Regions from separate parts of the Paenibacillus sp. FSL H3-0333 genome, predicted to be linked through region 2. Evidence: a T-box and tRNA genes for the amino acid it is inferred to sense, from the RefSeq annotation. Region 2 holds a T-box; the other holds one or more tRNA genes.
The links. A T-box is a leader RNA that pairs with one kind of tRNA and senses whether it is charged. The one in region 2 lies ahead of MHH78_RS09495 (valine--tRNA ligase), so its partner is inferred to be a tRNA-Val.

Region 1 (4,425 bases), 3.0 Mb from region 2:
GATCAGCGAGACGACCTCCAGGTTCCGGATGAAGTTCTCTCCCTGGAACCGCGGGTAATGGCGGCGGTAATCATCCTCCGGCAGATCCTCGAAGCTCTTGATCTGTCCAGTCAGAAAACCGCGGCCCAGCGGGCTATAAGGAACGAAGCCGATGCCCAGCTCCTTGACCAGCGGCAGAATCTCATCCTCCACCTCCCGGCTCCAGAGCGAATACTCTGTCTGCAGGGCGGTCAACGGATGCACCGCATGTGCCCGGCGGATCAGTTCAGGCGAAGCCTCGGATAAGCCGATATAGCGGATCTTCCCTTCCTTGACGAGGTCAGCCAGGGTGCCGGCGGTTTCCTCAATAGGGATGTTCGGATCGGGACGGTGCTGATAGTACAGATCGATATAATCTGTGCCGAGTTGATAGAGGCTGGCATCTACGGATTTTTTGATATAGGCCGGGTCTCCCTTGGGTCCCTGAGTATGCGTAATGCCGAATTTGGTCGCAATCACAGCCCGATCTCTCCGGCCCTTAAGCGCCCGCCCGAGAAGCCGTTCATTGCCGCCGAAGCGCTGCTGCTCGAAGGCTCCATAGATATCCGCTGTGTCCAGCAGAGTTACGCCCAGATCAAGCGCGCCATGAATGGTTCGTACAGACTCTTCATTATCCGGCATCATCATCGTTCCGAGTCCCAGAGCCGATACGATCAGCCCTTCGTTCCCAAGTGTTCTTGTGTGCATATGGTTGCCTCCTCTTGTCCCTGTAATAGATCTTATGAACATGACCTTATTTTAACCGTCCTGCCGTGGAGCAGCCACAGTACGTTCATGCTAGTAAGATCATTACCAGGGAGCAGCAGACCAGTAAGATATGCGCCTTCAGGTGATCCTCTACTACGTTATGACAGGGGTATAGATACAAATATGCAGACCCGGGTGATCCGCCAGATTCGCCATCGAATTGATATCGTAGACTACAGGCTGGCTCGTGCCAAGACTCTCTATGACCACACGGTTGACCTTCTTGCCTTGAATATTGTGCTGCTTCCACATCTCAGCGAAATCCGCACTGTCCTCCAAGAGCTGATCGACCATTTCCTTGTACCAGGGATCGTGCAGGTTCATGTCATAATAGGTTCTGTACACCCCTACTGAATAGAGAGCGAACTCCTCCCAATTCAGCATCCGGCAGCGCAGCTCCGGATCCAGGAACAGAAGACGCATCATAATGCGCTCTGAAGTATGCAGACTGCCGAAATCACTAAGGACTTCACTCGCCCTATCATTCCAGGCCAGTACCTCAGACCGCTCATTCGTAATAAAAGACGGATAAGTCAATTGGCGGATAATATCCCGCCACTGCGGATTCAGCTCCGGACTGGCTGTATCTATAGAAGCAAGTGTATCCGGCAAGCCCGGATTCCATAGCTCGAACAGATGCTTGCGCTCATCTGCCGACAACCGCAGCGCCTGACTGAGACTCTCCATGACCTCTCTGGAGGCGGTAACCTCCCTGCCTTGCTCCAGCCAAGTATAATAGGTGCTGCTGAGACCAGCCAGAACCGCAACCTCCTCCCGACGCAGCCCTGGTGTTCTGCGCTGACTGTTCGTTTCCTTGATCCCTACAGCTTCAGGCTGCAGACGTTCCCGGCGTGATCTCAGGTAGTCGCCAAGACGCCTAAACCTTGTAATCTCGTAACTCATGAGCTGGGCTTCCTTTCCGCATTACAATTGATTCACAGGTACTTCACATGTTCACATACTCTCTGATATAGCGTGGGGTAAATCCCCGGGTATGTCACCGCCTGCGGCAGCTCGCTGAAGCTTCGAAGCTCCGCCATTTCGTACGGGGGCAAATTTCCGAACCTTTTGACATCTGCATAATACAACATCCCGTAGCTCTCTGCCAGTTCACTACTTCTGACAGAATAGATGCATAACGGATGCAGCTCGTATTCTTCAGCGCCTGTCTCTTCATACAACTCTCTTACCGCAGCTTCCCCGGGACTCTCGCCCGCCTCAATATGCCCGCCGGCAAATTCCCATGTAGACCGCTCACGGTGCCGCACCAGTACCCAATCCTTCCCTTGCTTCATAAAAATCACTACATACTTGAGACTCACCCCAGGGCACTCCGCTTCATGCAATGTTACGATCATGATAGAATTCCACCTTTTATGTTGGTTAAGGAACTTCCTTGCAACTGCCATTATTGTAGTATTGTATGGATTGGGTGTCGTGGGTTTTTGTCACTGCGGCGGTGTGACAGGGTCGTGCTTAACGGTATCATCTATGCGTATTAAAAAATCTCTTGCCATTCCCTCACGTCCTGTGTTATTATAAATTTCGTTGCAGGACGGTAGCTCAGCGGGAGAGCACTATCTTGACAGGGTAGGGGTCATGGGTTCGAACCCCATCCGTCCTATAAATGGAAAGCCTTAAAGAAACGAAGCCGATCATATGATCGGCTTCGTTTTTCTTTGTTATCATTGCAGCAGTTTTAAATTTTGAATTCCATTGCCCCATTGCCAAGAGCTTTCTAGCAGTTTCTCTTTTTTCTCATCGGTTCATTCATGGTCAGTGTCTACCCATTTGTGATTTCAAGCTTAAAACTTCTTGCTCTGAGAGGCCTGAGGCTCTAACAATAATTGAGGTTTCCACTCCAAGAGCAAGAAGTTCACGCACCATTGTCTCTGCCTTTTTTCGCTCACCTTCTGCTCGTCCCTCTGCTCGCCCCTCAGCAATACCCTCAGCTCGTCCCTCAGCTCGCCCCTCAGCCTTAGCACCATTCATTCGTGATGCCTCATCACGCAAATACTTCATCCGGGCTTCATACTCCATCCTTGTAGCGGCATCCTGACTCAGGAACTCCAGCGTATCCATTGCTTTTTTCAACATCGGTTCATTCATGGTCAGCACCTCCCAATTTGGTTGTTCAACACCCTTCAGGAATAACAGCCAGTTGATCAGACCACCAGTTAATGGAACGGCCTGCTCCTCAAGCTTTGTTAATTCCATCACATGAATCTCCAGATCGTTGTTCAACTGAATTCCGGTGTGATCTTCCCGAAGATGAAACACATTATGATGGCGGTCATTAGGAAGACAGGAATAGTTCAGTATATTGATCGTCACACACTTCTTCAATTGACTGTAATCGTCGCCTTTTTGAATTTGGTGGTAATACATCTCGCTCCAGTAGAACAGTGTCCGCTTCTCCATATTGTATGGATTAAACAGCTGCATTTCGATGTTGATCCGTTTGCCCTCAGCCGTCTTGGCCTTGATGTCCAGAATAGACTGTTTATCCGCTGGAGCATCCTTATCAGTGTACGGATTCATTAATACAATCTCTGTCAGCGGGGGTTCGCCTGCCTCCATAAAGGTACTGTTGAGGAAGGCCAGCAGGACATCCTTGTTATTCTCACTGCCGAAAATTTTCTTGAAGATAAAGTCATTCCGTGCGTCGAGTAGTTCCACGATTATCACTCCAATCATATACATTGATTATATCATGGCAGAACTACTCGTTGTAGAAAAAGCCAGCCTTTGGGGCCCCATATACTGCTATTCTGTCCCCAAGACTCAAAGAAACATACTAGCACATGCTTGATCGTCAGCCCTCCCCCTTTTACCTTAACGTGATCGCCATTCGCTTATCCACCAATACGACGGCGTCTGCTTGACCCTTACCGTTGAACATGGCTGAAATCACATATATTTTCGTGTCATCTTCCGCTTTCGCCACCCACTCTTTCTCCTGCAAATATCGCTTGTTGGTGGCATCGTAAGCATAATCCAGGTTGCGCTCCATCTCCTTCAGATATTGATCGCCATAGATTTGTTTGAAGTCATCCTTAGACATGCCAATTTTAAAACCGCCAGTGGTTTCATATGTATCTTTCGATTCCTCTGCCAGAGTAATCCCTGCCACTTTATCCTCCCGGTACATAATCCTCACGCCAGAGCTATACATGACTGAATTCGCAATATCCTTATCCTCCCCCTTACCCAATACCTCTTCCGCTTCTGCACGGCTCATTCCATACTCAACAACGGCTTTATGATCGTTCACCTTTTGGATGGCTAAGTCTTTAGTGGTTACCCCGTCTTTGGAATCCCCACAAGCTGTCAATACGAACAAGAACAATACTACCAGTAACATTTTTCTCATAATACCCTCCCAGATGTTTTTATCTAAAGTTTACCATGTCAGGAGGAATACGAAACAGGCGCGTCCCTGATTAACATTCTCCCCTGTATTCTATATAATAGAGACAGCTTACACACGGAAAGGACTGAACTATGCGCAGATATCAATAGTTGTACCTCACCAATACCATATATATTTAATGGAGGTAACTTATTGATGATTACAGAATTACAAACCGAGAGATTAGTATTAAGACAAATGCGCACCGCCGATTCAGCCAGCCTGTT
Region 2 (4,425 bases):
TACGGCTTCTTCGGCAGGCAGCAAGCCGGCGGCTGATAAGGCCTCCGCTCACTTCCTCACCTCCAGAGAGAAGACGGCACCAGCGGCTGTGAACGGCTCGGTTCAGGAGGACACGACGCTTCAGACAGGCACCGCTGCCTTGAACACTGTGGATCATTGGGGCAATGCGAAGCTTCATGCCGTGTCGCAGCCGGAGCCGGTGCTTACCTCCGCTGCCAACGATGCTGCTGCGCTGTTTGAAGGGAACGAAGGAGGGGAGGCGGCAGAAGAGATCCAGGCCACAGACAATGAAGTCTTCCTGTCTGCGGAATCTTTGTCTCCCCAGGAGGAGAAGCAGGATCTCAAGGTTGCCCTTGGCAGCAAAAAAGAACCGGGAGCCGCCGAGCAGGAGCCACTCACCTTCTCCTCGCTGCTCAGCGCAAGCCGCGCCAACAGAGAGCAGGAGGAGCTGCTCTCGGGCAATATAGACTCTGTAGCGCAGGCTGTTCCTGAGGCAGGCAATGATACAGCGTGGAAGAGCCGGTTCATCGGCGGGATGGGCGGGACAGAGCTGTTCCGCAAGGTACGGCTCTGCATCGTGCAGCGGGAAGAGACGCTGGATACCATAGCCGAGAAATACCAGCTAAGCACCCGGGAGCTGACTATGTATAACCGCCTGTCCGGTCAGATTGTAGAAGAGGGACAGGTATTATACATTCCTTGAGATTGATGGTGTGCGGAGAATTCAGGCTTAACAGGAACAGCCCTTGCCTTACGGATGGGGCTGTTTCTGTTTCTTTGTGAAATCCGCTTCTGGTTTACAAACCGTTCAGCCAAGGGTAATAGTCACTACCGGCCTACATACATTACACATTCAGGCAGCTATGCGCTGGTACACTACTTCTGGAAGGATGATAACTCACATGAAGAGAAAAGTGGCAGCCACTGCGGCCGCACTAAGCTTGACGCTCACAGTCTCGGCCGGTGTCTACGCCGCCAGTAATCTGCAGGAGATCAAGGCGCTCCTGAACAACAAAATCGGGATCGTCGTGAACGGCCAGGCGTACACGCCCAAAGACGGCAACGGCAAAACCCTTGCCCCGATTACCTACAACGGCATCACTTATCTGCCTGTACGCTCCATCGGCGAAGCGCTGAACACTGCTGTTACTTACGATGCTGCAACCAGCCGGGTCATCATCGGTGATGCTGCAGCTCCGGCTGTCTCCTCCGGCGGCTCGTCCACTGGAACACCAGCAGATTCTGTGAAGCGGCCGAAGAGCCTGCCGGCGGATTTCCCGCTTCCGGCGGATGCGAAGATATTTGATCTGATTGAAGGCTCGGCGACCGGTAAGCCGTCCGCAACCTTCAGCTACCGTACGAAGCAGAGCCTGGAGACGCTCGGCAATACGTACAAGGACTATTTTGTACAAAAAGGGGCAACCTCCAAGTCTGAGGAAGTCTCCGCCTCAGCCTTCTCGATTATTGATGCCGGAAGCACATTCTCTGTTACGCTGGATGGCGCTCCCGGAACGGGCAGCCATCAGGGCTTCAATGTGGTTCAAGTGATCTGGAGCGGGGAGTAGGCATCAATGTACGTCTGCTGCGCGCCCTTTGTGTATATGCTGGTTGACTAGGGATTACACTGAATGTATTATTGAACTAAGTAATAACTAGCATAAAGACTGGGAACGGGAAGAGTAGGCGGTCAGCCCTTCAGAGAGCGGGATTATCATTGGTGTGAATTCCCGCAGGATGCAGCCCCCGAAGTCGCCCCGGAGTTGCCCTTCTGAGCTTGTCTTCATCATGAAGACGGGTTAGGATGCGGCCGGTTGCAGCCGTTACCCTGCATGAGTGTCGCGCTAAGCTTCAGGAACCTGTAAGGGAACTTAAGGCAGTGGTTTATTTTTTATTGGCGCGAAACAAAGGTGGTACCGCGAAAGAATGGCCTTTCGTCCTTTGAGACGAAGGGCCTTTTTGTATTCTCAGAAACCGCTAGCTACTCAATACATTTAACAGTGGAGGGTTAACAATGGCTGATAACAACAATGCAGCAGCAGAGCTGCCGAACGAACAGGAAGCGGCAGAAGCTACCGCTTCAGCTAATCACAAGCAGAGCGACATGCCGACTACATATGATCCGGGAGCGGCAGAGAAGAAATGGTATGCGTACTGGATGGAGAAGGGCTTCTTCGAAGCCGGCAAGCGGCCGGATGCGGAGCCTTACAGCATCGTGATTCCGCCGCCGAATGTAACAGGAATGCTGCATATCGGACATGCGCTGGATTTCACGCTTCAGGATGTGCTGATCCGCACCAAGCGGATGCAGGGATATGATACCCTGTGGCTGCCGGGTACGGACCATGCAGGGATTGCTACACAGACCAAGGTAGAGCAGAAGCTGCGCCAGCAGGGAATCTCCCGCCATGATCTGGGACGCGAGAAGTTCCTGGAGCAGGTGTGGGCCTGGAAAGACCAGTATGCAGAGACAATTCATGACCAGTGGGCTAAGATGGGCCTGTCCCTCGATTACTCCCGCGAACGCTTTACCTTTGATGATGGAATGAAGAAGGCGGTAAGCAAGGTATTTGTGGAGCTGTATCAGAAGGGCCTGATCTATCGCGGCAAGCGGATTATTAACTGGGACCCGGCTGCCCGTACAGCGCTGTCGGATATCGAGGTTGAATACAAGGAAGTGAACGGGCATCTGTACCATCTGCGTTATCCGCTGAAGGATGGCAGCGGCCATATCACGGTGGCTACCACGCGGCCCGAGACGATGCTGGGTGATACAGCGGTAGCGGTACATCCGGAGGATGAGCGCTATAAGGATCTGATCGGTAAGACGCTGATTCTGCCGGTTACCTTACGTGAGATTCCGGTTATTGCCGATGAATACGTAGATAAGGATTTCGGCAGCGGTGCAGTTAAGATTACACCGGCGCATGATCCGAACGACTTCGAGATGGGAGTCCGCCATAACCTTCCGCAGATCAACGTAATGGATGAAGGCGGAGTGATGAATGAGGAAGCGGGCGCTTACCAGGGAATGGACCGCAGCGACTGCCGTAAGGCCATCGTAGCCGACCTGAAGGAGCAAGGTGTGCTGATCTCCATTGAGGATCATGTACACCAGGTTGGGCACAGTGAGCGTTCCGGGGCCGTAGTAGAGCCTTATCTGTCCACCCAGTGGTTCGTCAAAATGCAGCCGCTGGCAGAAGCAGCCATCGCTGCACAGAAGGACGGTGACGGGGTCCACTTCGTGCCGGACCGCTTCGAGAAGACGTACCTGAACTGGATCGAGAATGTCCGCGACTGGTGTATCTCCCGCCAACTGTGGTGGGGCCACCGTATTCCGGCCTGGTACTCTGAATCCACCGGGGAGCTTGTAGTTGCACATGATGAAGAAGAAGCACGCCGCATCAGCGGGCTGTCCGACCTGAAGCAGGATGAGGATGTTCTGGATACCTGGTTCAGCTCGAACCTCTGGCCGTTCGCTACCTTAGGCTGGCCTGATCAGGACAGCAGCGACTATCAGCGTTACTATCCGAACAATGTACTGGTTACCGGCTACGATATCATCTACTTCTGGGTAGCGCGCATGATTTTCTCAGCCATGGAATTCACTGGCCAGAAGCCGTTCTCCGATGTGCTGATGCACGGACTCGTACGCGATGCCGAAGGACGCAAGATGTCCAAGTCTCTGGGCAACGGTATTGATCCGCTGGATGTTATCGAGCAGTACGGCGCTGACGCCATGCGCTATATGATTACTACCGGCAGCACAGCGGGCCAGGATCTGCGGTTCCGTATGGAAAAGGTAGAGCAGGCGCGTAATTTTGCCAACAAGATCTGGAATGCCTCCCGGTTCGCGCTGATGAATCTGGAAGGCGTAGCCTTTGAAGATATTGACATTACAGGTGAGCTTGGCACAGCGGACCGCTGGATTCTGCACCGCCTGAACGAAACTTCCCGCGATATTACGCGTCTAATTGACTCGTACGAGTTCGGCGAGACCGGGCGCCTGCTCTACAACTTCATCTGGGATGATCTGTGTGACTGGTATATCGAATTCGCCAAGCTCTCTTTATACGGAGCGGACGCAGCTGCCAAGGCCAAGACCCAGTCTGTTCTCGCTTACGTGCTGGACCGCACACTGCGGCTGATCCACCCGTTCATGCCGTTCATTACGGAGGAGATCTGGCAGCATCTGCCGCATCAGGGCGAATCCATCACCTTGGCCGAGTGGCCGAAGTACGATGCGGCGCTTGAGAATCCGCAGGCAGTATCAGAGATGAACCTGCTGATGGATATTATCCGGGCCGTTCGCGGTATCCGTGCGGAAGTGAATGCGCCAATGAGCAAGAAGGTCGAGCTGATTATCAAGGCCGGCAGCCAGGACACCCTGGACATTATTTCCCGCAACGACAATTACATCGGGCGCTT

Region 1: it encodes a tRNA-Val, which carries the amino acid that the T-box ahead of MHH78_RS09495 (valine--tRNA ligase) is inferred to sense. The anticodon was not compared.

What each region holds. Positions count from the first base shown of each region.
Region 1 is NZ_JBBODG010000001.1:5,086,861-5,091,285, forward strand. Features, by position in the region: gene MHH78_RS22810 (aldo/keto reductase) at 1-726, opposite strand, end outside; gene MHH78_RS22815 (helix-turn-helix transcriptional regulator) at 880-1,689, opposite strand; gene MHH78_RS22820 (NUDIX hydrolase) at 1,722-2,144, opposite strand; tRNA gene MHH78_RS22825 (tRNA-Val) at 2,339-2,410, shown strand; gene MHH78_RS22830 (Rpn family recombination-promoting nuclease/putative transposase) at 2,563-3,483, opposite strand; gene MHH78_RS22835 (hypothetical protein) at 3,617-4,159, opposite strand; gene MHH78_RS22840 (GNAT family N-acetyltransferase) at 4,355-4,425, shown strand, end outside.
Region 2 is NZ_JBBODG010000001.1:2,125,494-2,129,918, forward strand. Features, by position in the region: gene MHH78_RS09485 (LysM peptidoglycan-binding domain-containing protein) at 1-703, shown strand, start outside; gene MHH78_RS09490 (stalk domain-containing protein) at 903-1,565, shown strand; T-box leader at 1,658-1,942, shown strand; gene MHH78_RS09495 (valine--tRNA ligase) at 2,102-4,425, shown strand, end outside.